DNA from 3 places in the Kocuria oxytropis genome. Region 1 is predicted to be linked to each of the others. Evidence: predicted binding sites of a transcription regulator. Region 1 holds the regulator's gene; each other region holds the start of a gene.
The links. Region 1 encodes LexA, which represses DNA repair genes until DNA is damaged. Its sites were predicted from a motif close to TCGAACANNTGTTCGA; they were not measured.
Positions count from the first base shown of each region.

Region 1 (9,934 bases):
CGGGCCCTGGGGTACGGGCAGTTCCTGGACGTCCTGGACGGCCGGGCCACCGCGGCGCAGGCCGCCGAGGCCACCGTGGTGGCCACCCGCCGCTTCGCCCGCCGCCAGCGGACGTGGTTCCGCGCGGACCCGCGGGTGCACTGGCTGGACCCGGCCGGGCCAAGGCTCGTGGACCGCGCCGCACGGCTGGTGGAGGAGCACCCGGACCACCGGTGAGCCGCCCCGCTCCGCGGGGCGCCCGGCGGGCGCCGCGTATCATGGCCGGGTGACTTCCGCCCAGCCCCGCACCGCACCGCCCGAGGACACCGACCCCGCCCCCGCCGCCCCCGCCACCGCACCGGTCTCCGGCCCGGCCGCGGACACCGGCCGCGCCACGGACACCGCTCCCGCTCCCGCCACGGACACCGACCCCGCACACGTCTCCGCCGCGGACACCGACCCCGCCACGGACACCGGCCCGTGGGGGGAGCTCCGGGGCCGTGACTTCACCAAGGGCCACGGCACGGGCAACGACTTCGTGCTGCTCACCGACCCGCGGGCGGACCTGGTCCTGGACGCCGAGCTGGTGACCCTGGTGTGCGACCGCCACCGCGGCATCGGGGGCGACGGGCTGATCCGCGCCGTGCGCTCCGAGGCCATCCCGGAGGGACGGGCCCTGCTGGAAACGGCGCCCGACGCCGAGTGGTACATGGACTACCGCAACAACGACGGCTCCGTCGCCGAGATGTGCGGCAACGGGGTGCGGGTCTTCGTCCACTACCTGCTCCGGCGCGGCCTCGCGGAGGTCCCCGAGGGGGAGGTCCTGCGCATCGGCACGCGCGCCGGCGTGAAGACCGTGGCCCGCACCGACTCCGGCTACGCCGTGGACATGGGCCCGTGGACCTTCCTCGACGGCGAGGCGGCCCGGTCCCGCGGCTCGGACGCCGTCGTGACCGCCGAGGGGCTGAAGGTGCCCCGCCCGGCCCTGTCGATCGGCATGGGCAACCCCCACACCGTCGTGGCGCTCGCGGAGGGGGAGAAGCTCGACCAGCTCGGACTGCACACCGCCCCGGTGGTGCGCCCCGAGCCCGCGGACGGGACCAACGTCGAGTTCGTGGTCCCCGCCGACGGCGACGACGACGGAGTGGGCCGCGTCCGGATGCGCGTGCACGAGCGCGGTGTGGGCGAGACCCAGTCCTGCGGGACCGGAGCGTGCGCCGCGGCGGCCGCGACCCGCTTCTGGGGCGGCGCCACCGCCCCCGACCAGTGGCTGGTGCAGGTGCCCGGCGGCGTCGTGTCCGTGACGTTCGTCCCGGCGCCCGACGGCGCCGAGCACGTGGTGCTGGCGGGACCGGCCGTGCTGGTGGCCGACGGCACCTTCGTCTGAGGCCCCGGCCGCACCGGCCGCACCGGCCGCACCGGCCGGTGCGTCCCGTCCGCTCGGCCCCGCCGGCGGCCGGGGCCCGTGCCCGGAACCCGGCCACGGGGCCCGGACGGCGTCCGGCCCCGGCTCAGGCCGGGCGCTCGACCAGCAGGACGCGGAACCCCTTGTCGGTGCTGTGCCGGGAGACCCGGAAACCGCCGCCCAGCGCGGTGGCCAGCCACCGCTGCAGGGAGTCGGCACCGAGGTTCTTCTGCACCACCAGCCACGCCGACCCGCCGGGGGCCAGCCGCGGCAGCCACCGCAGGAGCAGCTCGTGCAGCTGCTGCTTGCCGATCCGCACGGGCGGGTTCGACCAGATGGTGTCGAACCGCCGGTCCGCGGGCACCTGCTCCGGGAGCAGGGCCTCCACGGCGCTCAGCCCCAGGGCCGCCGCGTTGTCCCGGGTGAGCCGCAGCGAGCGCTCGTTGACGTCCACGGCCGTGACGCGGGCCCCCGGGGCCGCCCCGGCCAGGCTCAGGGCGATCGGACCCCATCCGCAGCCGATGTCCAGGAGCTCCGTGCCGGCGGGATCGGGAACATTTTCCAGCAGCACGGACGTTCCCTTGTCGAGGCCCCGCGGGCTGAACACCCCGTTCGCGGTCTGCAGCACGACCTCCCGTCCCCGCAGGGTCACGGCCACGGAGCGCCGGACCTCGGGGGCCGAGGGGTCCTCGGAGAAGTAGTGCTCGGTCGCCGGGTTCGGGCTCACCGGGCCGGCCAGGGGATCGGGGGAGTCGGGAGGCGGTGCCATAGCGTCCCATGCTACCGACAGCGTCCGGTGCCGCCGACGGCGCCCGCCGCCGGTCCCGCCCCGCTCCGGCGGGACGCTCCGCCTCCGCCGCCGGGATGTCCGGCGCCGACCCTAGAATGGACCGATCAGCAGCCCGTCCGAAAGGAACCATGACCCACCCCCGTGAAACCCCTGCCGAGCCCCGCACCGCCGCGGAGCCCGAGAACGGCCTGAGCCGGCAGGACCTGGAGGACGTCGTCGAGCGCGTGCTCTCCCGGGCCCGCGCCCGGGAGCAGGCCGCCGGGCAGGAGGCCGGCCAGGACGCCGCCCCCGAGGACGGCTCCCCGGCGACCGGCCGGCTCTCCGGCCGGGCCCGCGAGCTCGCCGACGCCGAGGACGGGCACACCGTCCACGACGGCGACCAGCAGGACCTCGAGGAGCGGCGCGCCCTGCGCCGCGTCGCGGGCCTGTCCACCGAGCTCGAGGACGTCACCGAGCTCGAGTACCGTCAGCTGCGCCTCGAGCGCGTGGTGCTCGCCGGGCTGTGGACGGAGGGCCCGCTCGCCGAGGCCGAGAACTCCCTGCGGGAACTGGCCGCGCTCGCCGAGACCGCGGGCTCCGAGGTGCTCGACGGCATCGTCCAGCGCCGCACCAAGCCGGACCCGGCCACGTACCTGGGCTCGGGCAAGGCCAAGGAGCTGCGGGACATCGTCGCCGCGACCGGCGCGGACACCGTCGTCGTCGACTCCGAGCTCGCCCCCTCCCAGCGGCGCGCCCTGGAGGACGTCGTCAAGGTCAAGGTCATCGACCGGACCGGGCTGATCCTCGACATCTTCGCCCAGCACGCCAAGTCCAAGGAGGGCAAGGCCCAGGTCGAGCTCGCCCAGCTCGAGTACCTGCTCCCGCGCCTGCGCGGCTGGGGCGAGTCCCTGTCCCGGCAGGCCGGTGGCCGGGCCGCGGCCGGTGAGGGCATCGGCTCCCGCGGCCCCGGCGAGACCAAGATCGAGCTGGACCGCCGCCGGATCCGCACCCGCATGGCGAAGCTGCGGCGCGAGATCGCCGCCATGAAACCGGCCCGCGAGACCAAGCGGCTCAACCGCCGCCGGCACTCCGTGCCGTCCGTGGCGATCGCCGGCTACACCAACGCGGGCAAGTCCTCGCTCCTGAACCGGCTCACGGACGCGGGGGTGCTGGTGGAGAACGCCCTGTTCGCCACCCTGGACCCCACGGTCCGCCGGGCGCAGACCCCGGACGGCATCGGCTACACGCTCTCCGACACCGTGGGCTTCGTCCGCTCCCTGCCCACGCAGCTCGTCGAGGCGTTCCGCTCCACCCTGGAGGAGGTCGCCGACTCCGACCTGATCCTGCACGTGGTGGACGCCTCCCACCCGGACCCGGAGGGGCAGATCCGCGCGGTGCGCCAGGTCTTCGCGGACATCGACGCCCAGAACATCCCCGAGATCATCGTGCTGAACAAGGTGGACGCCGCCGACCCGTTCGTGGTCGAGCGGATCAAGCAGCGCGAGCGCAATGTGGTGGTGGTCTCCGCCCGCACCGGGGAGGGCATCGACGAGCTCCGGCAGCGGATCAGCGAGTCCATCCCGCGCCCCGAGACGGTGCTGGAGCTGCTGGTCCCGTACCGGCGCGGGGACGTGGTCAGCCGGCTCCACGAGTGGGACGCCGAGATCCTGCGCACCGAGCACCTGGCCGAGGGCACCCACCTGCTCGTGAAGGTCCGCGAGGACCTCGCCGCCGAGCTCGCGGAGTTCGCCCCCGAGGACGCTCCCGGCTTCGGCGCCGAGAGCGCCTGAGCGCGTGGCCACCGCCGTCGTGGACGGGGCCGGGCACGATCTGCCGGACGTGCGCCCCGAGACCCTGCCCGGAGCCCAGGACGCCCTGACCCTGCTGGACACCGCCGTCACCGCGATGGGCGGGCAGGTCCGGGACGGCCAGCGCCTGATGACCGCCAAGGTCGCCGAGGCCCTGGACCGCGGCCGGCACCTGCTGGTCCAGGCGGGGACGGGCACCGGGAAGTCCCTGGCCTACCTGGCCCCGCTCGTGGCGCACGCCCAGCACGCGGACAAGCCGGTGGTCGTGGCCACGGCCACGCTCGCGCTGCAGTCGCAGATCGTGGGCCGGGACGTGCCGCGCCTGCTGGCGGCCCTGGAGGGCGAGCTCGAGCGCGACGTGGACGTGGCCCTGCTCAAGGGGCGCAGCAACTACGCGTGCCTGCACAAGATCGAGGGTGGCTATCCGTCCGACGACGACCCCGGGGCGCTGTTCACCCTGCCGGACGCCGCCCCGCACCCCGGCGCGGCGCAGCCGGAGGCCGCCGAGAACCCGGGACGCCTGGGCCAGGAGGTCCAGCGGCTGCGGGAGTGGGCCCGGGACACCGCCACCGGGGACCGGGACGACGTGCTCCCGGGCGTCAGCGACCGCGCCTGGCGCCAGGTGTCGGTCACCGCCAAGGAGTGCCTGGGCCGCGGCTGCCCCCTGGTCGAGGACTGCTTCGCCGAGCTCGCCAAGCAGCGGGCGGGCGAGGCCGACATCGTCATCACCAACCACGCCCTGCTCGCGATCAACGCGTTCGAGGGCGTCACCGTGCTGCCCGAGCACGACGTCGTGGTCATCGACGAGGCCCACGAGCTCCAGGACCGGGTGACGGGCGCCGTCACCGGTCAGCTCTCGGCGGCCACGGTCCGCTCGGCCGCCGCGTCCGTGCGCAAGCACACCTCGGCGAGCCCCGACGCCCTCACAGCCGGCGCCGCCCGTCTCGAGGCGGCCCTCGCCGGTGCTCCCGCCGAGCTGCTCCACCGCGGCCTGGGGGAGGCCCAGGCGGCGGCCGTGGCCGAGATCCGGGACGCCGCCCGCACCGTCATGACCGAGTCCAAGGCCGGTCCCGGGGAGAAGGACGCGGACGCGGGCCGGCAGATGGCCCGCTCCCGGGTGAGCGACGTGCTCGACCTGGCCGAGCGCCTCCTCGCCGCCGAGGAGCACCGCGAGGTGCTGTGGATCTCCCGGCAGGGCGGCTGGGAGCCCAGCCGCGGCTACGTGCCCGCCGAGGTCACCGACCCGGCGACCCTGCACGTGGCGCCGCTCAGCGTGGCGGGCACCCTGCGGGAGGGCCTGTTCGACGGCCGCACCGTGGTCCTCACCTCGGCGACCCTGTCCGTCGGCTCGTCCTTCGACTCCGCCGCCGGCGCCCTCGGCCTGCGCGGCGAGGGCGCACCGCGCTGGGAGGGCGTGGACGTCGGCAGCCCGTTCGACTACCCGAGGCAGGGCATCCTCTACCTCGCCGGGCACCTGGAGAAGCCCGGCCGCCGGCTCACGGAGGCCCAGCTGGACGAGATGCTCGCCCTCCTGGAGGCCTCCCGGGGCGGGGCCCTGGGGCTCTTCTCCTCCCGCCGCGCCGCGGAGGAGGCGGCCGAGGCCCTGCGGGCGCGCACCGACCTGCCGATCCTGTGCCAGGGGGAGTCCTCGCTCGCCGGCCTCGTCCAGGAGTTCACCGAGGACCCGTCCACGAGCCTGTTCGGCACGATGAGCCTGTGGCAGGGCGTCGACGTCCCCGGCGCCTCGTGCCGGCTCGTGATGATCGACCGGATCCCCTTCCCGCGCCCGGACGACCCGCTGGCCAGCGCTCGCGCCCGCGCCGCGGAACGGGCCGGCGGCAACGGCTTCATGTCCGTCTCCGCCACGCACGCGGCCGTGCGGCTGGCCCAGGGGGCCGGGCGGCTCATCCGCGCGGGCGGGGACCGCGGCGTCGTGGCGATCCTGGACTCCCGGATCGCCACCGCCCGCTACGGCGGCTTCCTCCGCGGGTCCCTGCCGCCGCTGTGGACCACCACCGATCGCTCGGTGGTGCTCGGGGCGCTGCAGCGGCTCGCCACGGGCTAGCTAGCTAGCGGCTCTCCACGGGCCGCCGGGCCCCCGCCGTCGGCGGGGGGCCCGGCAGGGGCGGGATGCGGCTCAGAGGCTGCGCAGCACCGAGACGACCTTGCCCATGACGGTGGCGTGGTCTCCGAGGATCGGCTCGTAGCGGGTGTTCTGCGGCAGCAGCCACGTGTGCCCGTCCCGCTGCCGGAAGGTCTTGACCGTGGCCTCGTCGTCGAGCAGCGCCGCCACGATGTCCCCGTTGTCGGCCGCGCTCTGCCGGCGCACCACCACCCAGTCGCCGTCGCAGATCGCGGCGTCGATCATGGAGTCCCCCTTCACGCGCAGCATGAACAGCTCGCCGTGCCCGACCAGCTGGCGGGGCAGCGCGAGGACGTCCTCGACGGCCTGCTCGGCCGTGATCGGCCCGCCGGCGGCGATGTGGCCGACCAGCGGGACCATCGTCACGTCCGCGGAGGTGGACAGCTCCGCCACGGAGTCGCGAACCGCGGGGCGCGCCGTGCGCTCGGAGGGCTCGGCCGCGGCCCCGGTGGTCTCCTCGGCGCCGCTGCCGCTCAGCCGCAGGGGGGTGAGCACCTCCATCGCCCGCGGGCGCTTGGGGTCGCGGCGCAGGTAGCCCAGCTTCTCGAGCTGGGAGAGCTGGTGAGTGACGCTCGAGAGGGAGGCCAGGCCCACGAGGTCCCCGATCTCCCGCATGGACGGCGGATAGCCGTGCTCGGCGATGGAGCGCTGGATGGCCTCGAGGATCGTGCGCTGGCGCACGCTGAGCCCGCGGCCGCGCGAGCGCGCCCCGGGGCGGGAGCCCCGGGCGGGGGACTCCTCGGGGGTGGGGGGCTGGGCCATGGGGGCGTCGTCCTTTCCCGTCCGGCCGCTGGTGCCGCCGCCGGTCTGCGCGGTCCCGGTTCCGATGTCGGACCCGGGTGGTTCGATGGATCCCGGTCGGCAGGCGCCGGGGGTCCGCAGCGCGCGCCGGCCGGAGGCCTGAACCTGCCCTCAGCCTAGGCGACACGCCGTGGGTGTTCAAACATCTGTACGAACCGGTGTCGACAGCGTTCGCAGACACGTGCTAGACATGGGTCATCGGTGTTCGAAAGTATGTTCGATCGAATGCAGGCCCGCAGAGGCCGTCGAGCGAACCGGTGTTCGAGATCGCCCGCCCCGTGCGGGAACGTCAAGGAGTTCATGTCATGAGTGCCAGTGCCACCCTCAGCGCCGTCGTCACCCGCCGCCGCGAGCCCGCGGGGCCCGCCCGGGGTCTCGGCCGCGCGCTCCGCCGTGCCCGCCCCGCGCGCCCCCGCACCCCGCTGACCCTGACCCGCCGCGGCCGCCTCGTGTTCCTGGGGCTGCCCGTCCTGGCCGGCTCCGCCGCCCTGGTCGTGCTCGCGGTCGTCTTCCTCGTCCCCTCCACGGCCACCGCCACGAGCGCGCCGGTCCCGGGCGCCGGCACCGAGCAGGCCACCGTGTTCCCCGGGCAGAGCCTGTGGGAGCTGGCCGTGGCCGCCGACCCCGACCGGGACCCGCGGGACGTCATGGACGAGATCGTGGAGCTCAACGACCTGGACAGCTCCGTGCTCGTGGCCGGTCAGCTCCTCGAGGTCCCGGCCGGCTGAGCGGAGCACTAAACTGTCCGGGTGACGCAGAACCTGGACCGACTCAACGCCCTCCCGCTCCGCGACGACCTGCGCGGCCGCGCCCCGTACGGCGCCCCGCAGCTCGACGTCGCCGTGGCGCTGAACACCAACGAGAACACCCACCCGGTCCCGGCCGACGTGCACGCGGCCATCGTCCAGGAGGTGACCGAGGCGGCCCGGTCCCTCAACCGGTACCCGGACCGCGAGTTCACCGCCCTGCGCGAGGAGCTCGCCGCGTACCTCGGCCACGGCCTCGGACCCGAGAACCTGTGGGCGGCCAACGGCTCCAACGAGATCCTGCAGCAGATCCTCCAGGCCTTCGGCGGCCCCGGGCGCTCCCTGCTGACCTTCGTGCCCACCTACTCCATGTACCCGCTGCTGGCCTCCGGCACGCACACCGGCTTCGTGGCCGGGGAGCGCGCGGCGGACTTCGGGCTGAGCGCGGAGTCCGCGGCCGAGCAGGTGCGCCGGCACCGCCCGGACGTCGTCTTCCTGTGCTCGCCCAACAACCCGACCGGCACGGCGCTGGGCACGGACGTGGTCACCGCCGTGTACGAGGCGGGGGAGGAGTTCCGCACGGTCGTGGTCGTCGACGAGGCGTACGCCGAGTTCTCCCACCGCGGCACCGCCACCGCGCTGTCGCTGCTCGAGGGCCGTCCCCGGCTGATCGTCTCCCGCACCATGAGCAAGGCCTTCGCGCTCGCGGGGGCCCGGCTGGGCTACTTCGCGGCGGCCCCCGAGGTCGCCGACGCCGTGCGCCTCGTCCGGCTGCCCTACCACCTCTCGGCCGTCACCCAGGCCACGGCCCTGGCGGCGCTGCGCCACTCGGGGTCGCTGCTGGCCACCGTGGAGGACATCAAGCGCCAGCGCGACCGGATCGTCGAGGGCCTGGTGCGGCTCGGTCTGCGGCCGGCCGAGTCCGACTCGAACTTCGTGTTCTTCGGCGGCATGGACGACTCCCGGGGCATGTGGGAGGCGCTGCTCCAGGACGGGGTGCTCGTGCGGGACGTCGGGATCCCCGGCCACCTGCGGGTCACGGCCGGCACCGAGGAGGAGACCACCGCGTTCCTGGCCAGCATGGAGCGGATCGTCTCCGGCCGCTGACCGCCCCCGGGCAGGGGCCCTCCCGTCCCGGATAGCATGGAAGCAGACCACCACCACCGGATCCCGGGCGCCGCCGCGCGGCCCGGCCCGGACCACCCGCGGCCCGCCGACGGCCGGGCCGCGCCCGCGAGGAGTTCCCACCGAATGAGCGACCAGACCACCACCGGCCCCCGGGCGTCCCGCCGCGCCGCCCTGGAGCGGCGCACGAGCGAGTCCACGGTGTCCGTCGAGATCGACCTCGACGGCACCGGCAAGAACGACATCGACACCTCCGTGCCGTTCTACGACCACATGCTGACCGCGCTGTCGAAGCACTCGCTGATCGACATGCGGATCCGGTCCACCGGCGACACCCACATCGACGTCCACCACACCGTCGAGGACACCGCGATCGTGCTCGGGGACGCCCTGCGCCAGGCGCTGGGCGAGAAGGCCGGGATCCGCCGCTTCGGCGAGGCCACGGTCCCCCTGGACGAGGCCCTGGCCCACGCCGTGGTCGACATCTCGGGGCGGCCCTACGTGGTGCACACCGGTGAGCCGGAGGGCCAGCAGTACCACCTCATCGGCGGGCACTTCACCGGCTCCATGGTCCAGCACGTCTTCGAGTCCCTGGCCCACCACGCCGGGATCTGCCTGCACGTGACCCTGCTGGCCGGCCGGGACCCGCACCACATCGCCGAGGCCCAGTTCAAGGCCCTGGCCCGCGCCCTGCGCCAGGCCGTGGAGCCCGACCCCCGGGTGCACGGCATCCCGTCCACGAAGGGAGCCCTGTGAGCACCGAGGACGACACCACGGGCCCCGGCGGCTCCCGGCCCACCGTCACGGTCCTCGACTACGGGGCCGGCAACGTGCGCTCGGCCGTGCGCGCCCTCGAGGCCGCCGGGGCGGACGTGGTGCTCAGCGCCGACCCCGAGGCGGTGCTCGACGCCGACGGCCTCGTGGTCCCCGGCGTCGGGGCGTTCGCCGCCGTCATGGAGGGGCTGCGCTCCGTGGACGGGCTGCGCCTCATCGGCCGCCGCCTGGCCGGGGGCCGCCCCGTGCTCGGCATCTGCGTGGGCCTGCAGGTCCTCTTCGAGTCCGGGGTGGAGCACGGCCGGCAGACCGAGGGCATGGGCGAGTGGCCCGGCGTCGTCGAACGGCTCAAGGCGGACGTGGTCCCGCACATGGGCTGGAACA
Region 1 is NZ_JAVFXA010000006.1:33,870-43,803, reverse strand. It holds gene miaA (tRNA (adenosine(37)-N6)-dimethylallyltransferase MiaA) at 1-216, shown strand, start outside; gene dapF (diaminopimelate epimerase) at 266-1,366, shown strand; gene QYM41_RS07870 (class I SAM-dependent methyltransferase) at 1,491-2,153, opposite strand; gene hflX (GTPase HflX) at 2,303-3,943, shown strand; gene QYM41_RS07860 (ATP-dependent DNA helicase) at 3,948-6,026, shown strand; gene lexA (transcriptional repressor LexA) at 6,099-6,866, opposite strand; gene QYM41_RS07850 (LysM peptidoglycan-binding domain-containing protein) at 7,211-7,633, shown strand; gene QYM41_RS07845 (histidinol-phosphate transaminase) at 7,655-8,758, shown strand; gene hisB (imidazoleglycerol-phosphate dehydratase HisB) at 8,903-9,532, shown strand; gene hisH (imidazole glycerol phosphate synthase subunit HisH) at 9,529-9,934, shown strand, end outside.

Region 2 (9,934 bases), on a different contig from region 1:
CGGCCGGCAGGTGCCACAGCTGCTTGGCGGCGCCGTCCACGGTCTCGGGGTCGAGGCCGAGGGCCAGCCCGGCGTCCCGCACGGCGCCGCGGGCCCGGTAGGTGTTCTGCATGCTCATGAGGCTCACCCGTTCGGGGCCGAAGCGCTCGAAGATCCTCCGGTAGACGCGGTGGCGCTGGGCCGACTCGACGTCGATGTCGACGTCCGGGAGGGTCGAGCGGTCGTGGGAGAGGAAGCGCTCGAAGAGCAGCTCGTGCTCGAGCGGGTCCACCTGGGAGACGTCGAGGAGATAGTTCACGAGCGAGGACACGCCGGAGCCGCGGGCGGCGTGCCGGACGCCCATCGCCCCGATCATCGCCGAGACCTCGGCCACGGTGAGGAAGTAGGAGGCGAAGCCGAGGTCCTCGATCACCCGCAGCTCCTGCCGCAGACGGTCCTGCACGGCCCGCGCGGCGCCGCGGCCCGGGTAGCGGCGCCCCAGTCCGGCCTCGCACCGGGCCCGCAGCTCCGCGGGCGCCGGCCGCTCGAGACCCAGCACGGAGGCCTCCGGCACCACCGGCCGCCCCCAGCCGCAGTCGGCCACCGGGTCGAGCCGGCACCGGTCGGCGACCCGCTGGGTGCCCGCCAGCAGGTCCGCGGCACCGGCGGCGCCGAGGTCCGCGGCCCGCGCGATCTCCGCCGCGAGCGCGTGCATCTGCCGCGCGGGCTTGAGCCAGCCCTGGCCGTTGGGCTGCAGAGGCTCCGGCGCGGCCGCCCGCCGGGACGCCCCGGGCCGCCCTCCCCTGCCGCCGGAGGGGAGGGGGTCCGCCCCGAGGGTCTCGAGCGGGGTGAGGGCGCGGGCGGCGTCGAGGACGTCGGCGGTGGCGGCCTCGGCGGGGGTGGCGTAGCGCACCGCGTTGGTCAGCACGGGGGTCACCCCGGCCTCGAGGGCCGCGCGCAGCATCCGCGCCGCGTGGGAGGTGCTGCACGCGGTGCCGGGGGTGGCCAGGTGCGAGACCACCTCCACGGCGAGCGCCGGTGCGGGCAGCAGGGTCCGCCACCGGGCGAGGGCGGCGCGCCCGGTGCGGTAGCGCCGGGCCGCGAGCTCCTGTCCCACGTCGGAGGCGGGTCCGAGCAGGACGGTCAGGGCCGGTTCCCCGTGCCGGGGCGGGACCGCGGAGGCCGCGATCTCGGCGGCGGTCACCCCGGGCGGGCCCTTCCCGGCGTGGGCGGTGGAGACGAGCCGGCACAGCGCGGCGTAGCCCGCACCGGCGGTGCCCCCGGCCGCGAGGACCACGATCCGGCCCTGGACGTGCTCGCGCCCGGGGGCCAGCAGGGCGAGGTCGACCCCCAGGACCGGGTCGATGCCGTGCTCGCGGCACGCGCCCAGGTGCTTGACGGCGCCGTAGAGCCCGTCCCGGTCGGTGCAGGCGAGCACGTCCGCGCCGTCGGCCGCCGCGGCGGCCACGAGGGCGGCGGGACGGCTGACCCCGAAGTGGGCGCTGAAGGCGGTGGCGACGTGCAGGTGCGGAAAGCTCACACCCTCATTCGAATACGTGTTCGAATATTAAGTCAATTGCAAACCGCCGGAGGGGCGCGCCCTCCGGGGTCCGCGGTCACCGTCCTCACCGCCGGCCCCGATCCGTCCGGACGTCCTCGTCCCGCCGGTGCCTGCCAGGCCCGGCGCTCACCCGCCCGTGGCGCAGATCGCGCGCTCGATCAGCACGGCGCTGCGGCGGTCGATCTCGTCCTCCACGAGCCGGTCGGGGGGCTGGGGGTACCACCCGAGGTCGTCGCGCACCTCGGCGGCGACCTCGGACCCTCCGGCGCCGGGGGCGACCCGGAAGGTGGCCAGCAGGGGCAGGGCCCGCCACCCGAACTCGGAGGCGGTCCCGCGCCGGCGGAAGGAGGCGTCCGAGCCCACCGGCACCTCCACGCAGCCTTCCTCGGGGCGGACCGACGGGCCGAGGTCCGCGAACGCCGTGTGGATCCGCTCGAGGGTCTCCTCCGGAGGCAGCGGGCAGGTCCAGGCCCGGGTCGTGGTGATGCGGGGCCGCCGGGGCGGCCGGCGCGCCGGCCAGGGGACGACCAGCCGCTGTCCGAGCACCAGCGCGACGACGACGAGCGCCGCCGCGCCCAGCGCCAGCTGGGCCACGGAGACCGCGCCCCGGAGGAGGATCTGGGCCAGGACGAGAACGACGACCGCCGATCCGGCCGGCCCGGCCAGCCGGTCCCACCCCCGGGTGAAGCGTCTGGCGGGCACGCGATCTCCTCTCCTGGCCCGGGCCGCGGCACGCCGCGGCGGTCCTCCCTCGCCGTCATTCTCGTCCCCGGGAACCCCGGGCAACAGGTGTGCATCAGTAAAGGGGACAACCTGTGACCCCGCCCCGCTGCCGGGCAAGAGCGGGGGCCGGGAGGGCCGCGGTGTCCTCCACCGTGCCTATGCTGGCCCCGGCGGCCCGGGGAGCGACACGGCGGCCCGGGAGCGACACGGCGGCGCCGGGACGAACGGCCGCGACGACGGAGGGACGTGGGGCATGACGGAGACCTATCGGTACGACGTGGAGGTCCTGCACCTGCTCGTGTCCCCGGCGCACGCCTACTTCGGCCGCGCCCGGGACGGCGCCGCGGACGTCCCCACCACCGATGCCGAGCGGGTCGAGCTGGTGGCCGGCAAGGGGGTGGTGGGCGACCGGTTCTTCGGCAAGGCCGCGCACATGGACGCCGCCGTCACCCTGCTCGCCGTCGAGGCGCTCGAGGCCATGGCGGCGGACCTGGGCACGGCGCCCTTCGACCCGCTCCTGACCCGGCGCAACGTGGTCCTCCGCGGCGCCCACCTGGCCCCGCTGCTGGGCGAGGAGTTCGCACTGGAGTCCCGGGGCTCCCTCGTGCGGCTGCGGGGAGGACGGCCCGCCCACCCCTGCGCCTGGATGGACCGGGTCCTGGCCCCGGGGGCGCACGCCGCCATGCGGGGACGAGGGGGCCTGCGCTGCCGGCCGCTGTCCACCGGCGAGCTGCACCGCGGGCCGGCCGTGCTGCACAGCCCGGTCCCGCTCGAGCCGGAGCAGGCCGGGGTGCCGGTCCTGCGGCGGCCGTCCCGGTTGCCGTAGGACCCGGCGACCGCCGGCGCTCCCCGGCTCGCCCGGGTCCGTGCCGGCTCAGGCCGGCGCGAGCCGGGGCAGCACCGAGTCCCCGAAGGCGTCGAGGAAGCGGTCCTGCTCCTGGCCCACGTGGTGCAGGTAGATCTCGTCGAAGCCGAGCTCGGCGTACTCGTGCAGCCACTGGGCGTGCCGGCCGAGATCGGCGGAGACGTTGACCGCACCGGCGACCTGCTCGTCCCCCACGTCCTCCTGGACCGCCTTGCGCAGGTAGTCCTGGGGCGAGGCGAGCTCGGCCATGGTCACGGGGTCGAAGACGTTGGTGCGCCACTGGTCGAGGGCGATCGCGCGGGCCTGCTCCGGGTCGGGCGCCCAGCTCAGGTGCACCTGCAGCGCGGCCCGGCCGGTGCCGCCGGCCTCGCGCCAGGCGTCGAGCATCCGGCGCAGGTCGTCCAGGGGCTGCTGGACGGTGATGAAGCCGTCGGCCGCGGGGGCGAAGCGGCGCAGCGTCGCCGGGGTGAGCGCGGCCACCAGCAGCGGGGGCGGGTCGGCCGGAGGGTCCCAGACCCGGGCGCGGTCGGCGTGGAACGGCTCCCGGCAGGACACCTCCTCGCCCGCGTGCAGCCGGCGGACGACGTCGAAGCTCCCTTCGAGGAACCGCTGCCGCTGCTCCTTGACCGGCCACTCCGGGGCGACGGCGCGCTCGTTGAGCTTCTGCCCGCTGCCCAGGGCGGTCCACGTCCGGCCGGGGAACATGCGGGCGAGGGTGGCCGTGGCCTGGGCGGTGACCACGGGGTGGTAGCGGCGGCCCGGGGCGTGCACGAACCCGAACGGCAGGTCCGTGGTGGCCAGGGCAGCCCCCAGCCAGGACAGCGCGAACCCGGAGTGGCCCTGCTGCGGCGACCACGGCTCGAGGTGGTCGGAGCACATGGCGGCGCCGAAGCCGGCCTGCTGGGCGTGCGCGACGTCGCGCAGCAGCTGCTCGGGAGGGATCTGCTCGTGGGAGGCGTGGAAGCCGATCGTCGCCATGGGGTTCTCCGGTCGAGGGCTGGAAGGGTCTGGTCGGGAGGGACGGGAACGGCGCCGGAGCGGGCAGACCCGGCCGGAGCCTCCGGACCCGGCCGCACCGGGCGCCGGGTCAGCCGGAGACCGGCAGGAGCTCCTCGGCAGGCGTGCAGACGTTGCGCAGCTCGCCGATGCCCTCGATCTCGGTGACGACCTCCTGACCGTCGCGCAGCCAGATCCGGCGGGGCTTCCGGGCCAGGCCCACGCCGGCGGGGGTCCCGCAGGCCACGAGGTCGCCGGGCTCCAGCGTCAGGAACCGGCTCAGGTACTCGACCAGCTCCACGGCGGAGAAGATCATCCGGTCGGTGCCGGAGTCCTGGTGCAGCACGCCGTCCACGGTGCAGCGGATCGCCAGTCCCGCCTCGGGGTCGATCTCGTCGGGGGTGACGACCACGGGACCCACCGGGGTGGTGCGGTCGAAGTTCTTGCCCTGGAACCACTCGGAGGTCCGGCCCTGCCAGTCCCGCACCGAGATGTCGTTCATGATGGTGTAGCCGGCGATCGCGGCCCGCGCCTGGTCGAGCGTGGCGTGGCGCAGGGGCGATCCGATCACCGCGGTGAGCTCGGCCTCCCAGTCGATCTTCTCGGACTCCTCCGGCATGGCGATGGGGTCGGTGGGACCGATGAGCGCCGTGGCGTACTTCGCGAAGATCGTGGGGTGCTCCGGGATCTCCTGGCCGACCTCCTCGGCGTGGTCGTAGAAGTTCAGCCCGGCGCACAGGATCTTGCCCGGGCGCAGGACGGGGGTCGCCAGTTCGCCCGGCTCCGGTGCGGGGCCGGGCTCCCCGGGCAGGTGCAGGTCGCCCCCGGCGAGGAGGGCCCCGACGTCGGGGACGGGAAGGTAGACGGTCCGCCCGTCCTCCTGCCGGAAGGCCTGGGTGGTGCCGTCGCGTCGCACGGTGCCGAGTCTCACGGGTGCTCCCTCACGTTCTGCGGTGCGGTCTCCGCCTCCGATCCTATGCATCCCCGGCAGGTCCGCGCACCGGGGACCGACCCCCGCGCGGGCCGGTGCCCGGGCTGGCTAGGCGCAGCGCACCACCCGGGCCCCCGAGGCGCTCGTGGCCGCGAGCAGCCGCCAGCGCCCGGTGTCGAGGGTGTGGACGAGCTCGAGGGTCAGCAGCTCGGAGCGGACGGTGAGCTGGGCCTGGACCCGCCACATCTGCTGGTCCACCGCCCCGACGCCGCGGTCCTGGGGCAGCCGCGCGTCCTCGGCCCACCAGGCCCGCCGCTCGTACCACCGGACGGGGTCCTGGGCCACCCGGTAGCTCCGCCCGCGCCAGCGCACTCCCACCGGCACTCCGTCCGTGTCGCAGTCCACGTCGACGCTCTCCGTCAGGAAACCCACGACGGCTCCTCTCTCCCTCGGCCGGCGCCCCTTCCCGCGGTGCGCCCTGTTCCCTGGAAGCTAGAACACCTGTACGACAGGCTAACTCCCGGGGGCCTACAGGCGGAACAGGTGTTCCCTTTCCGGTGCGGTCGCGTCCCGTGAGTTCACTTTTGTGATCGAGCTGTGGGAAGCATGGACAAGCCCAGCGAAATGGATACGCTGAGTGCACGGAGGGCGTGCCCAGCGCGACCCGCCCGGGCGTCCCATGTCCCTCGTCCGCCCCGCCGGAACGTCCCGGCGTCGACCTCACGGAGACCTCCCATGACCGGAACCATCACGCTGATCGCCCACACCGCGCCGAACACCAGGACGCCCGCGGTGACCCTGCGTCCGGCCGCCCCGGAGGACGCCGAGAGTCTCGCCCAGCTCTACTACTCCTCCTACGAGCAGGGCGGGGTCTCCAGCCTGGAGGAGGCCCGCCAGGTGGTCCGGGGCGTCTTCGACGGGGAGTACGGGCCCTTCCTCCCCGAGGCCTCACCGGTGGTGGTCGACGACGACGGGACCGTGGTGGCCGCGGCACTCGTGCTGGCCCGGCGGGTCGGCGAGGACCTCCCCGACGTGCCCTACATCTTCGAGCTGTTCACGGCGGCCTCCCGCCGCCGCCAGGGCCTGGCCGAGCAGCTCGTGCGCTGCGCCATGAGCACCCTGTACGACAACGGCTACGACCAGGTCAGCCTGCGGATCGCCGAGGACAACGCGGCGGCGCTCGCGCTCTACCTGACGCTCGACTTCAACCGCTGGGTTCCCGAGACCGACTACGTCTGAGTCCAGGGCGGCGCCGGCTCTCCAGGGGTTCCTGCTCCGGAGGACTCCGGTCTCCAGGAGGTTCCTGCTCCGGGGAGGTCCGGGGAGACCACCACCGCAGCAGCGGGCGCAGGAGCCGCGGAGCAGGACCGGGGAGGACGCACGAGGCGCCGGGAGTCCCCCACACGGCAGAGGCCCGGGACCCGCTCGTCGCGGGGCCCGGGCCTCTGCCGTGTGCGGCTCAGAGCTCGAACTCCTCCCGGACCGGGGGCTCGACGGCGACGTCGACGAACCGCGCCCAGCGGGAGCGCACCGCCACGAGCCGCGTGCTGTCCTTGTCCGTGGCGCCGGGGTGCCGGGCCTCGAGCACCGCGGCGGCGTCCTGCTCGGCAGCCCCCTCCAGCACGGCGGCCTCGCCCTCGAGCTGGAACTCCTGCCCCGTCCCGGAGACCAGCACCAGGGAGACCCTCGGGTCGGAGCCAAGGTTGGCGAACTTGCGGCTCGCCGTGTTCGTGCCGAAGACCAGCCGGCCGTCGTCCTCGGCCGCGAGGTTGACCCAGGCGGACTCGGGGCAGCCCTGAGCGCTGTTGGTCGCCACCACGCCGCCGCCGTGGGTGCGGACGAACTCCACGATGCGGCCGACGGGGTCCGGTGCGGTGGGGGTCATGGAGGTGCTCCTGCAGGACGGGGTCAGGGATCGGGAACCGGGAGTGGGTCCGTTCGGTGCCCACGGTACGCGCTCAGAACAGGGCGGGCTGCGGCACCACGAGCTCCGGGGAGTTGTTGCGCACGTTGCCGACCGCAGGGTCCACGGGGTCGAGCACCCAGCGGGCGGCCGTCCGGTGCGCCTCGGCCCGGACCAGGTCCACGAGCTGCGGGGCGTCCTCCTCCCCCGGGCGCAGCCAGTCCCCCACGTGCTCGGGCGCCAGGGGGATCGGCATCCGGTCGTGCAGCTCGTGCAGCTCCGTGAGCACCGGGTGCTCGTCGGAGGGCTCCGGGGAGTCGGTGGTGAGCACGGAGCAGGACAGCAGCCACGTGCTCCCTCCGCCGTCCCGGCCGGGCTGGAGGGCCGCGGAGTGCAGCTCCGTGCCCTCGGGCACCCGCCACCACTCGTAGATCCCGGCGAACCAGATGGTCTCCGCGGGGTCGGCGGGGTGGACGTAGTATGGCTGCTTCCGCCCGCCCCGGCCCGCCCCCGGCTCCTTCTTCCACTCGTAGTAGCCGTTGGCCGGGACCGCGCACCGCCGGGCGCGGACGGCCTTGCGGAAGGACGGCTTCTCGAGGACGGTCTCCGAGCGGGCGTTGAACATCTTCGACCCGACCGCAGGGTCCTTGGCCCAGCCCGGGACCAGTCCCCAGCGGGCCACGTGCAGCTCGCGGACCAGCTCACCGCCGTCGTCCCCGCCCGTCAGGCGTTCGAGGACGATCGGCACGTCGGTGGTGGGCGCGGTGTTCCAGTTGGCCCGCAGCCGCTCCTGATCGGCGGGGTCGCCGAGACTCTCGTCCGGGACGGCCCCGGTCTCGGCCACGAGGTCGCCCACGGCCCGGGCGATGACATAGCGTCCGCACATCTGCTGCCTCCTCGGTCTGCCCGGCCGGCGGCCGGACTCAGTCGGTGAGCTGCCCGTAGCCCAGGTACTCGGCGTACATGCCGTACACTTTGCGGATCCCGCTCTCGACCTCGGCCACGGTGGTGCCCGGGCGCAGGTCGTCCACGGCCCCCGCGGTGGCGGGGTCCCACTCCAGGTCGAGGGCGGCGTAGACGTCGGTGAGCACCGAGCGGATGGGCTCGGACTGCTCCACGACCAGCACGGTGCTGAAGTACCAGGCGCCCGCGACCACCCTCTGGGCGGTCCCGGCCAGCTTCACCTTCCGGCCGGGGGTCGGCGACGACGCCGGGTGCGTCCCGTGCACGCTGTGCTCCCCGGCGCAGTACTCGCCCGGGATCTCTCCGACGTCGGCCTCGACCTCGAGCTCCTCCAGGGCGGCCACGATCATGTCGCCGAACAGGCGGTAGCGGTCCTGGATGCCCGAGGTGGGGTCCTCGGCGGCCTCGAGGTGGTCGATGATGAGGCACCCGCCGTGGTAGGCGGCGGCCCGGCCCCCGACCTTGCGGACCAGGGGCTCGAAGCCGCTCTCGCGGGCGGCCCGGGCGGCGTCGGCGAAGCCCGGGCGCAGCTCGTCCCGGCGGCCGAAGGCGACCGTGGGGGCGGGTTCGTAGAGGCGCAGGACGGGGCCGTGGCGGCGCACGTCGGCGAGGAGGGTCATGGCGCTCTCGTAGTCCTGCTGGGCGCCCAGGGACTCGCGCTGGCGGAGAAGTTTCATGCTGGTCCCAGTCTAGTGGCGGATCCGGACGGTCCTGCGGCGGGCCGCGGCCGGGGTGTCCCGGGCCGAGGGCCCCGTCCAGGGGCGTCCCGGCGAGGGGCGTCCCTGCCGAGGTGTCCCATCCAGGGGCGTCCCGGCCGAGGTGCCCCGGCCAGGGCGTCCCGTTCAGGGGCGTCCGGGCCAGTGGCGTCCCGGCCGAGGTGCCCCGGCCAGGGCGTCAGCGCCGAGGGGCCACGGCCAGGACCGTCACGGCCGAGGTGTCCCGGCCGGAGCATCACGGCCAGGGACCTCATGGCCGGGCGATCCCGCTGCTGCGGAACCACCGTCCCAGGGCCATCGCGCTGACCTCGACCTTCTCGGCCCAGGCGATCGCCTCCTCGTCGGCGGCGTCGGAGACGTGCTTGACCATCCGCAGCGGAACGCCCAGGTGGCGGCAGGCCACCGCGATCGCCCAGCCCTCCATGTCCACGAGGTCCGCCCGGGCGGCCAGCGCGTCCCGGGCGGGTCCGCCGGCCACGAAGGAGTCACCGGTGGCGAGCACGGGGCCGTCGCCGCCGAGCTCGATGACGTTGTCCACGGGGATCCCGGCAGCGCGCAGCAGCTCTTCGTCCACGTCCCGGTTGATGACCCGGGAGGGTTCGAGCACCCCGCTCAGACCGGGCCGCAGGGCGCCGGCGCTGCCGATGTTGAGCACCGTCAGCTCCGCCCGGCGCGCGGGATCCGGGCAGCGGGTCAGCACCGCCTCGGTGGTGCGCACCGCCGCGGCCGACATCCCGACACCGGTCAGGACCAGGTCGATGTCCGCCGGGAAGTACGCGGTCTCCAGGGGGTGGGCGGCGAGGACGAGCAGCTGTGGCACCCCGCCACTCTAGCCGCCCTCGCCCCGCTCCCCCGCTGCCCCGCCGCCTCGCTGCCTCGGCCGCCGAGTCCCCCATGCCCCGCCGCCCCCACCAGCGAGTCCCCCCTGCCGTCGCAGCTCCCCCCGATCGTTCGGGGGGAACTGCGGCGGCAGGGGGGACTCGGCGCAACAGGACACGAGCTGCAGGGAACCCGGCCCGGCGGGCGGGAGTCAGGAGGGCCCGCCGGGCAGCGAGGTCAGTCCGGGCGTGCCCCGAACAGGGCGGCGAGGCGCCGGTCGGAGTCCGCCTGGGCGTCGAGGTCGTACGCGCCGCCCGTCACGAGCAGCTCGTCCGCCCCGGTCCGCGCGATCAGCCGTTCCAGCCGGTCGCGCACCTCCGGGGCCGTGCCGTGGACCGAGCCCGCCAGGGTCTCCTGCACGAGGGCCCGCTCCCGGGCCGGGAGTCCGTCCGGGTCCGAGGCCCGCGCGGGTGCCAGG
Region 2 is NZ_JAVFXA010000009.1:41,303-51,236, forward strand. It holds gene QYM41_RS10615 (DNA polymerase III subunit alpha) at 1-1,519, opposite strand, end outside; gene QYM41_RS10620 (hypothetical protein) at 1,667-2,242, opposite strand; gene QYM41_RS10625 (MOSC domain-containing protein) at 2,517-3,089, shown strand; gene QYM41_RS10630 (TIGR03885 family FMN-dependent LLM class oxidoreductase) at 3,138-4,106, opposite strand; gene QYM41_RS10635 (fumarylacetoacetate hydrolase family protein) at 4,216-5,055, opposite strand; gene QYM41_RS10640 (DUF6504 family protein) at 5,164-5,487, opposite strand; gene QYM41_RS10645 (GNAT family N-acetyltransferase) at 5,791-6,294, shown strand; gene QYM41_RS10650 (pyridoxamine 5'-phosphate oxidase family protein) at 6,515-6,940, opposite strand; gene QYM41_RS10655 (SOS response-associated peptidase) at 7,014-7,844, opposite strand; gene QYM41_RS10660 (lipoate--protein ligase family protein) at 7,882-8,598, opposite strand; gene QYM41_RS10665 (nucleosidase) at 8,888-9,457, opposite strand; gene QYM41_RS10670 (MsnO8 family LLM class oxidoreductase) at 9,694-9,934, opposite strand, start outside.
Region 2: a site for LexA is predicted at 1,528-1,543, ahead of QYM41_RS10615 (DNA polymerase III subunit alpha). Genes of this name have one in related genera too.

Region 3 (9,934 bases), on a different contig from region 1:
TTGTCCACGCGTGTGTCTCCTGAGCAGCATCGCGCGGCCGTCGAAGCGTCTCATCGAACGGGACTCAGCATGGCCGAGTACATCGGTGCCTTGATCGACCGCGATGCGGGACGACCCAACAAGCTCGACAACAGGGAGGAGCCGCGCCTACCGCTGGCTAACTCTGCTTAAACGACTGACGGCCCGCCTTGGCAGGGCGGGCCGTCGAAGTCATCCGGCTGTCGCAAGTTTGGCGACCTAGACAGCCGTTTCAACAGCTAACTGAATCGGAACCTGTCATGAACCCAATACCAGGGGACTGTTGTGTCCCCTAGTGTACCTGAGGCGCGTCCGCAAATGGACCCCTCATCACTCAACCGCGCCGATTTTCGGTCACACTCCTCCCCCGACGCTGCCCTCGAGGCCTCCGGAGAGCTCCCGTCGCGTCGTCGGCGGGTGCGGGTGGCCTATGAACGCTCCAAGGCCGTGGTGCTGCGCGCCGTGCCCAAGGGCTGCCGTCTGGCCCGGCACGTGGTCGTCTGGAAGCGTGCCGTCCTGGAGCACCCGGCCCTGGAATTGATGCGCGCCGATGGCCGGGCCAACATGGCCGCCTTGGTCGAGGTCATCGCCGTCCAGCAGGACCCGGCCTCACGGACCTGGCGCACCACCTGGGCCTGGGTCGCCGAACGCCTCGGGGTGCACGAGGACAGCATCGGGCGGATGATCCGCCGGCTCAAGGACTGGGGCCTGCTCGCCGTCGTCGCCACGGGCCGCTCCGCCCGCTACACCCCGCGGGCCACCGGCAAGAAGCACGGTGAGGCGCCCGTCTACGCCCTCACCGTCCCCGCACCTCCTACGCCCACGCCTACGCCGGCCGAGAAGACGGAAGAGGAGGCAGCAGAGGTTGTGGATATAAATGTCGGCCCGGTCCCCCTAGAGGGGGTATGTTCTCCCCCGCACGCGCGCGAAAACCTTTCCCCAAAGGACGCGGCTACGCCGCGACCCTCTGCCAAAGCCGCCGCGCAGCGACGGGAGGTCCAAGCCGCCCTTGCCCAGCGGACAGCTCCGCTGTGGCCAGCTCATGCAACGGTTCAGCCTTCGAGGGTGGGGGCGACCCGGTCGGATTGGAAGCAGGCTTATCGTTGGGCGGGGTTGGAGATGCAACACCACGCGCTGGTGCTACGGCGGATCACCACCGCCTACGTCGTCTCGGTCGCCAAGCCCTATTTCGAGGCCGGCTGGACGGTGGCCGATGTGCTGCACGCCCTGGACTGGACCCCGGCCGGGGCGCGCTACACCCACGATGCGGTCACCGGGATCACCCACCCCGGGGCCTGGTTCGCCGCCCGGCTGCGCGCCTGGACCTACCAGGACGGCACCCCGCACCGCTCCCCCGACCAGCGCGCGACGGCCGAAGCCGAGCAGCGGAGGGCCGAGGCCGTCGCGGCCGCTGAACGTCACGCGGCTCGCCAGGCGGCGAAGGCTTCAGCGGCTGATGTGACCGTTAGGTCGGGGGCGTCGGTGGTGCGTCGCCCGGTGAAGGAGCGGTTCGCGGCCGCTTATGCGGCTGGCCTGGCCGAAGCTGCCCGGCGCGCTGGAACCACGGGATGAGAGGGGTCCTGCTCAACGGTTCTCGCCGGCGAGGCGGGTGTCAGCATCGGGGTGTCAGTGGCGTGGGTGGGGTGCGCGGCGGGGAACGTCACGGCTTCGGGAACCGGGGTGGTAGCAGCGATGGTTTGGGCGGTGGTGATGAAGGCTCGTGCGGTGGGGCTGATGGTGTCCTCTCGCCAGGCGATGCTCACGGTCGAGGGCGGCAGATCCTCGACCGGGACGAAGGCCAAGCCGGGCCAGTTGTAGAAGCGTTGGGTGGAGGACTGGGTGAAGGCGATGCCCTGGTGGCTGAGAATGGCTTCGAAGCACTCGTCGACGGTTTTCACATCGGCGCCGATGCGGGCTGGTTGCCCGCCCCGGGCTTCGATGGCCAGCCAGAAGTCCCGCCAGATCTCAGGGGCGTGGCGGGCCACGAAGGGGTCGTCCAGCAGCTCTTCGACGAAGACCGTCTTCCGGGAGGCGAATCGGTAGGTATCCGGCATGGCCAGGATTCTCGGTTCGGTGAACAGCGGTTCGGCCCGGAGCCCTTCGCATTCCGGCATCGGCGGGCGGATGAAAGCAACATCGGCGCTGCCATCGGCCAGCCCGGCGGTGGGATCGGCGAAGGGGTAGGAACGCATCTGCAGGTGGACCTCAGGATGCTGTTGACGGTAAGCGGCCAGGACCTTCGGGGTCAGTTCAGCCGCCGCGTTGGCTTGGAAGCCCACCACCAGCCTCTGGCCCATGCCCTGGGCTGTGCGCCGGGTGGCCTCCGCGGCGACGTCGGCGGCGGCCAGCAGAGCTCGGGCATGGTCCAGGAGCACCTCTCCGGCCGGGGTGAGACTCACCCCGCGAGGAGAGCGGACGAGCAAGGGAGCACCCACGGAACGTTCCAGATTGCGGACCTGCACACTCAACGACGGTTGGGCGATGTGCAGCCGGGTGGCCGCGTGCCCGAAGTGCAGCTCCTCGGCAACAGCGACGAAGTACCGCAGGACACGCAACTCAAATGGTGGGAGCATCCTTCCACGGTAGAGAGCGGCCCGGCCGGAGCCAATAGGTATGGCCTATTGCGGGATAGCAGACCGGTCATGGCCATGTGATCGGGGCCACGGTGCAATGGGGGTGGTAAATCGCCACGGCAACCCCGAAAGCACCGGGAAGGACCACGACATGACTGCCACCACCGAGACCACCTCCGTCCAGCAATGGGCCGAGGTCTTCAGGACTGCCAATGACCAGGATCCGGAGATCCAGGCGCACGGGAAGTACTTCACGTGTTCCTATCTGTTGGACATGGAAGACCACACCGTCGTGGTGCGGATGAACGCCGGTGAGGTCGCTGAGATCAGCATCGATCCTGGCCCCCTGGGTGCCCCGTACCAGTTCGCCATCCGTGCCAGTGCCGCCACCTGGCGGGAGTTCGGGGTGGAGATGCCGGCGCCGATGTTCCACGGCATCTGGTCGGCGTCCTTCCAGCGCGACATGCGCCTGGAAGGGGATGTGCTGGTGCTGATGCAGAACCTGCGCTGCCTCACCCGCCAGATCGAACTGCTGCGCACTGTCGGCGTCCCCGTCTGACTCCTCTGCACCGCCTGGAAAAGGAGAACTCTCATGGCTCGCATCTCACCTGTCACCGGCCACTACGTCACCGTCGAGGTCGACGGCTTGGAGTACAAGGTCTTCTACCTCGAGAACGGCACCGGCCAGCCGCTGATCTGCCAGCACACCGCCGGCTGCCACAACCACCAGTGGCGGGATCTGCTCGAGGACGAGGAGATCACGACCAACTACCGGGTCATCGCCTATGACCTGCCCCGGCACGGCAAGTCCGACCCGCCGGAGAACACGGCATGGTGGACCGAGGAGTACAAGCTCACCGCCGATCACTACGCCAACTTCATTCTCGCGCTGTGCGATGCCCTGGAGTTGGAGAACCCGATCTTCATGGGTTCCTCCTTCGGCGGTAACATCGCCCTGCAGCTGGCCTACCGGCGCCCGGACCGCTTCGCCGCGGTCATCCCCGTGGAGGGGGCGGACTACTCCCCGGGCTTCTACCTGGACTGGTGGCAGCACCCGCACGCCAACGCCGCCCAGGTCTGCGCCAGCGGGACGTGGGATCTGATGGCTCCGCAGTCCCCGGACGCCGATCGGTGGAAGACCTGGTTCTACTACACCCAGGGCTCGGAGGCCTTCAAGGGGGATTTGCACTTCTACTCCGTGGACCACGATCTGCGCGGCAAGCTCGGAGACATTGACACCGATCAGTGCGCGGTGGTGATGCTCACCGGCGAGTACGACTACCTCACCACCCCCGAGGACGGGGCGCGCACGGCCTCACAGATCCGCAATGCGGACTTCATCGAGATGAAGGAGATCGGCCACTTCCCGATGAGCGAGAACTACCCCGTCTTCGCCGGCTACCTCAAGCAGGCCCTGGAAGCGATCAAGACCAAGAAGGGGGCCTCCGTCAGCTCCTGAGCCTGGCCCTACCGCGGCCACCGACAGACGAAGCCACCCTTCACATGTCGGAACGCCAACACCCACCAGGGGTAAACCAACCCAAGGACCCGTCCCGCTCCCATCGAGGACGGGTCCTTGGCATGTCCGGGCCACCGGCCAGAATCCGGAGCATCAACACGAGTCAACCGTAGATATATACGTCTGTAGCGAGTATGAGCGTTAAAATATCGAATATGTGTTCTATTCTGGCGATATGAGACCCCCCGTGCCGCTGACCATTGACGACCCGGTGCTGGTGAACGCGGTCCTGGTCCGTGTCCCGGCCGGCTTCCCCTCCCCCGCCCAGGACAGCTTCGACGACGGGCGGATCGACCTCAACGAGGTCCTGATCCGCGATGTCACCTCCACCTACCTCTTCCGCGTCACCGGAGACTCCATGGAAGGCATCGGGATCTACCACGGCGACGAGGTCCTCGTGGACCGGTCACTGACCCCGCGGGACGGCAATGTGGTGATCGCGGTGCTGGACGGGGACTTCACCATCAAAACCCTCCACGTCTACCCCGACCGGGTGGTGCTGCACCCGGAGAACCCGGCCTACCCCGACGTCGAGGTTCCGTCCCTGTCGGAACTGGTGGTCTGGGGTGTGGTGGTTTACGGGATCCGCCACGTCCACTAACCGAGCGGGTGGTGGTGTGTGGTGATTGCCCTGGTGGACGTGAACAACTTCTACGCCTCCTGCGAGGCACTGTTTGAACCTTCCCTGACCGGCAAACCGGTGGTGGTGCTGTCCAACAACGACGGCTGCGTGGTCGCCCGCTCCCCCGAAGCCAAGAACCTGGGGATCCGGATGGGTGACCCCTGGTTCCAGCTGCGGGCTGATGCCGTCCGGTGGGGGCTGATCAAACGTTCCTCCAACTACCAGCTGTACGCGGATCTGTCTGAGCGGGTGATGCTGCTGCTGGCCCGCCATGCCCGTGGCCAGGAGGTGTACTCGATTGATGAGTGCTTCCTCATTCCCCCGGACGGCACACCGGCCGAGCAAGCACGGTGGGCGCGCCGGCTGAAAGCCACCGTGGCCCGCAACGTCGGTCTGCCGGTGAGCATCGGCATCGCGAGCACGAAAACGCGAGCCAAGATCGCGACCGAGGCTGCGAAGAAGCTGCCCGCCGCGCACGGGGTCGTGCACTGGGATCAGGCCCCTCAGGGGTACTGGGACCGGCTGATGGTCCAGCTGCCGGTGACCGAGGTCTGGGGCATCGCGGGACGGTTGGCTAAGCGCCTGGAAGCGATGGGGATCGAGACGGTGGCGCAGCTGCGCGATGCGGACCCGGTGGCGATCCGGCAGTCGTTCTCCGTGGTGCAGATGCGCATCGTGTTAGAGCTCAACGGGCACCCCGCCATCCCCGTTGAAGACATCGCCGCTACCAAGCAGCAGATCCTGGTCTCCCGGTCGTTCCCGGACCCGATATGGGATCCGGAGATTGTCGGGGCGGCCGTGGCCGAGTTCGCCCAACGCGCCTCGCGCCGGCTGCGCAAAGAAGACGAGGTGGCCGGGCGCCTCACGGTGTTTGCCTCTACTTCCCCGCACCGGCCCGGGCCCACCCACAACGTCTCGGCCAACGTGCGCCTGGCTGTGCCCACCAACGAACCCGGACCCCTGGTCGCGGCAGCCCGGGCCGCCCTGGTGCCCAAGCTGATGCACGGCATGTCCTACATGCGCGCCGGCATCCTGTGCCTGGACCTCGCCCCCGACGGGGCCGTGCCGGTCCTGCCCGGAGTCCTCGAACAACCCGCACCCCTCGGGGAGCTCATCGACGCGGTGAACCGCCGCTTCGGCACCGGCACCCTCGCTCTCGGTGGGTTTGGCGCCCACTCCCCCACCCCCTGGGCCAACCGCCAAACCGACCTCTCCCCCAGGTACACCACCGACTGGAACGAACTACGCACCGTCAGCTGACCGATAACTCACCACCCGGGGGTGCTTCAGGAAATGGCAGCTGTCACACATCTTCTTGGCACTGGCGGGACGGCGAATCACTTTAGGGGGTCACTGCCAGGAATAAGTACCACATCAGTGCCGCATGAGTGTGGTACTAGTATGGTACTGGTGTGGTGTGATTTCAGTATGTTCGACCCTCTGGAGCTGGCCACTCCCCCCTTTATTCGCACTGACCACTACCCCAGTGGACTTCCTCGGATGGTGTAGTGGTAGCGCAATTGCTAGGAGATGATTCGCTACCCCACGGCGATGACCGGACATGGGGGTGCCGTACCGACCACTGTCGATACGGCACCATGTTGGTACTTGTTTAGTACCAACACCACATCAGTGTGGTATGAGTAATGACTACTTAAGGGGCACGTTCTGACCGTATCGCTCCTCGAGCACTGGCCATACGAGCTCTTCAATCAACTTTTGCTGAGAGGTGTCCTCAGCTTCAGCGGCATAGTTAAGCAAGGCGTGCTGGGTGTTGTTGAATCGGAAGTTGTACCCCTTCACCTTGGCTCCGATTCGTGCCCGCCGCTTCCACGGCTTCAGGGGTGGCCCCTGTTCGGGGGCCCCGGATCCAGAGCCTTCAGCTGCCGCTGCAAACCGCTCGATCTCTTCCTCGCGATTGGTGGCAACCGGGCCACGTTTCCTCACCATGAGAAGACCTCCTGGGTCAGCAGTTGGATCTCGGCCTTGGCTTTGGCATCGCGCATCTCTACGACTCCCTTGCCGTCGGCCAGGCAGTCGGCGAAAGCCTTGCGCTGATGCAGCACGGTTTCAGCAAGTCGCACCCGGGGGAAGTCCTCGAGGTACGACTGCGCTTCTTCTCGCTCCTTGGTAAATACGTTCGAGGAGACAAAATTCAGAACCAGCATCGACTTGAGGTCCTCGTTGAAGTCTTGGGCTCCTTCGACCGTCTCCAGAAGGCCGGCCACAGCGTCGAGGTCAGCTTGGGTGGCGCGCGTAGGGCTGATCAGCATGTCCGCGGCGGTGAGCGCTGTGCGCATCTCCTTGGAGTCCTTGCCCGGGACGTCGACCAAGATGTGATCGAACTTAGGTCGAAACTCTTCCAGGAACTTATGTAGTGATCCCGACTTCTGTACGGACTGTATCGAGGGGAGTCCGGCTTCTTCTCGGTCAGTGGTGAAGTTCGAGGTCGTGCGGATGGTGGGGTCAGCGTCGACCAACAGTACGTCTTTTCCCTGCCGTTGCAGCTCAACGGCCATGTTGACGGTGAGCGTCGACTTGCCCGTTCCGCCCTTCTGATGTCCAAAGACAATGATCATGGCACCACAGTAACACCATTATAATGCTACTCAAGTACCAAACTAGTACCACACCAATATTGTATTAGTCTGGTACCAGAATTGTGTGATTGGGGAAGTCTGTCCTATGTCTGCGGGGGGAGCTCGTTGTGCCCAGCGGGTGGCACCCCAAACTCCGGGTGCTTACCTCGGCCCGCAACGTCTCCAACCGCGAGGCCGACCGGGCCGATCATGCGGAGTTGCGGCTGAAGATCTCCCTGACCGGCCTTCAAGCGGATGTGGTGGTCATTGACTGCCCGAACCGGCAGGGTGGGCCGTTGACGTTGTCGGCGTTGAACGCTGCGGACACCGTGGTCTACGCCGCCACCGCCACCAGCGATGGCATCGACGGGGTGGACGGGGCGAGGCGCACGGTCGCCCAGTTCCGCCGGCACCGCCAGCAGCTCGGCGCCCCGGACACCCTGACCGAGGCCGGCATCGTGGTCGGCGGGGTCAAGGAGACGATCATGAGTCGGGCGGCGGTGGCCAGCCTCGAGGAGCTGCGCGCCACCGGGTTGTTCTTGGAGCCGTTGATCCCGGACCGGGCCATCGTCCAAGAGGTACGGATCTGAAGGGGAGTGGTACGGCCAATACCGCAAGGGCTCCCGCGTGCTGGATGCCTACACGGCGATCGCGAAGAAGGTGCTGCGATGACCGAGCAGCCCGAGCGTCCCGCATCACTCCAGCGTCGCCGGCCCCGTCCGGCCCCGGATGAGCACATCGACCCGGTCGACTACACATCTCCACGCGTTATCTCGCCCCAGCCCGCGACACCGGTGGTGGCGACCCCGCCGGTGCAAGCGGCACCGGCGGGGGAACCCACGGTCGCTGCGCCCAAGCGCGGCCGCGGCCGGCCGCGCCGGGAACCCACGATCCAACTCGGGGTGCGGGTGGCCCAGGACGTCTCCGATCTGATCGAAGAGCTCACCGAGCACGACGGCACCGCCCGCGCGGTGATCGAGAACGCCGTGCGCGCCTACGCCCAACAGCTCAACCGATAGCACCGGCCCTCGATAGGGGAGGGGTGCGGCCTCGGGCGGCTTTCCCATGGTCGGCGAGGAAGGAACCCGGCTCACCGTCGCTGGTGGGCCGGGTTCTCTTCTTCTGGGGACAGGCGGCGGGATGGGGCGGGTGGTTCCGTGGGTCTTCGATCGACCCGGGTGCCCGCGACCCCTTCCGAAAGGAGCCAGGGCCAACCCCCAGCGAGGTCTGTTCCCGGGCGCCAAAGGGACGACCAGCGCTGTCCAGACTGGGCGCGGGGCGTCCCGGCGGCACCGTGGCCGGACACGGATCCTCAGCCCGTCACCGGCTGCTCACCGTGCGGAGAGGCCATCGTGAGGGCCCCCGTGCTCGAGCCCTGCCCCGAGACGTTCCCCGGTGATGCCGCGGCCGTGGCCGCCGGCATCAGACCCTGCCGTCGCGGAGCACCCGGACAGGCCCGAGGGCGTGTCCGGGCGGGGGAGTGGGGGTCTACTGGGCGGCGTAGTAGGCGTCCTTGACGGACTGGTGGATGCGGCCGCGGTCGGAGACCTCGTAGCCGTTCTCCTTCGCCCAGGCCCGGATCTTCGCCGTCTCCGGGTTACCACCGGAAGAGGAACGTGTCCCGGTGGTCCGGGTGGGCTTGGACTGGGCCCGCCGGCCAGCGGCAGCGAAGGGGCGCAGGACCTCCCGCAGCTTCTCCGCGTTAGCGGTGGACAGGTCAATCTCGTACTGCCGGCCGTCCAGACCGAACTGGACGGTCTCCTCAGCAGGACCACCCTCGAGGTCGTCCTCCAGAATGATCTGCACGCTCTGAGCCATCACAACACCTTTTCCTTGATCTCGTTCTGTCTTCCGCCGGAATGCGCTCACTGTCTGGAACGCCAGCATCGGTTCACTTTCCCATAAGGTATTGGGGTAAGTCGAAGTGCCACCGATGGGGATGAGCGTTTTCACGCACCGACTCACTCTACCGACAAAGGGCCATGGTTATTCAATTGCCTTTGGAAGCGGCGGGCGCGCTCACATAGACATCACTTACAGATATACCGATGGCCCGACGCATGCGTCGGGCCATCGGTATAGACGGACACGCCGGGCAGTGGGCGTTCCCTGCTATTGGGAACGAGCGGCGGCCTCGGTAGGGATTGGAAGTTCGATCGAGTTTGAAATCGCCATAGACGAGTCGACCTTGCCGAGTCATCCAGCTGGTTGTCACCGCTTCCCAGTGGCTTTTTCCTCCCAGAAGTCCAGTAGGCGTGAATTGGAGACCCTGGAGGGGGTCCTGTAGCGCTTGTTCTTGCCGGCGAGTACCTCACGGGCGAGCTGGTGGAGTTCCAGGGCAGAGCTGCCACGCCAGTTCAATTTCAGGGCTCCGGCTAGCAGCTCGTCCGCGGTGAAGGCATAGCCATGCTTTCGGAGTTGTTGCAGTCCGTCCAGGACAAGGTCGAAGTCGCTGGGGTGCCCCAGTCCCGTGCTGCTGTTGATGCTGCCGGTGAAGTCCATCAGGGCCTCCCAGACGACGGGTTCGCGGACAGTGGGGTTGGCGGGAGGGATAACGTCTCCGCCCAGGTGTTCCGGGTGGTAAGCGTCCACCCAGGGCTGGAGCCACTCATTGTTGGTGGAG
Region 3 is NZ_JAVFXA010000025.1:3,881-13,814, forward strand. It holds gene QYM41_RS16570 (hypothetical protein) at 1-171, shown strand, start outside; gene QYM41_RS16575 (hypothetical protein) at 442-1,590, shown strand; gene QYM41_RS16580 (LysR family transcriptional regulator) at 1,539-2,591, opposite strand; gene QYM41_RS16585 (hypothetical protein) at 2,743-3,150, shown strand; gene QYM41_RS16590 (alpha/beta fold hydrolase) at 3,184-4,050, shown strand; gene QYM41_RS16595 (LexA family protein) at 4,286-4,711, shown strand; gene QYM41_RS16600 (Y-family DNA polymerase) at 4,730-5,992, shown strand; gene QYM41_RS16605 (AAA family ATPase) at 6,676-7,311, opposite strand; gene QYM41_RS16610 (hypothetical protein) at 7,623-7,901, shown strand; gene QYM41_RS16615 (hypothetical protein) at 7,980-8,330, shown strand; gene QYM41_RS16620 (histone-like nucleoid-structuring protein Lsr2) at 8,800-9,129, opposite strand; gene QYM41_RS16625 (DUF1889 family protein) at 9,523-9,934, opposite strand, start outside.
Region 3: a site for LexA is predicted at 4,260-4,275, ahead of QYM41_RS16595 (LexA family protein). Genes of this name have one in related genera too.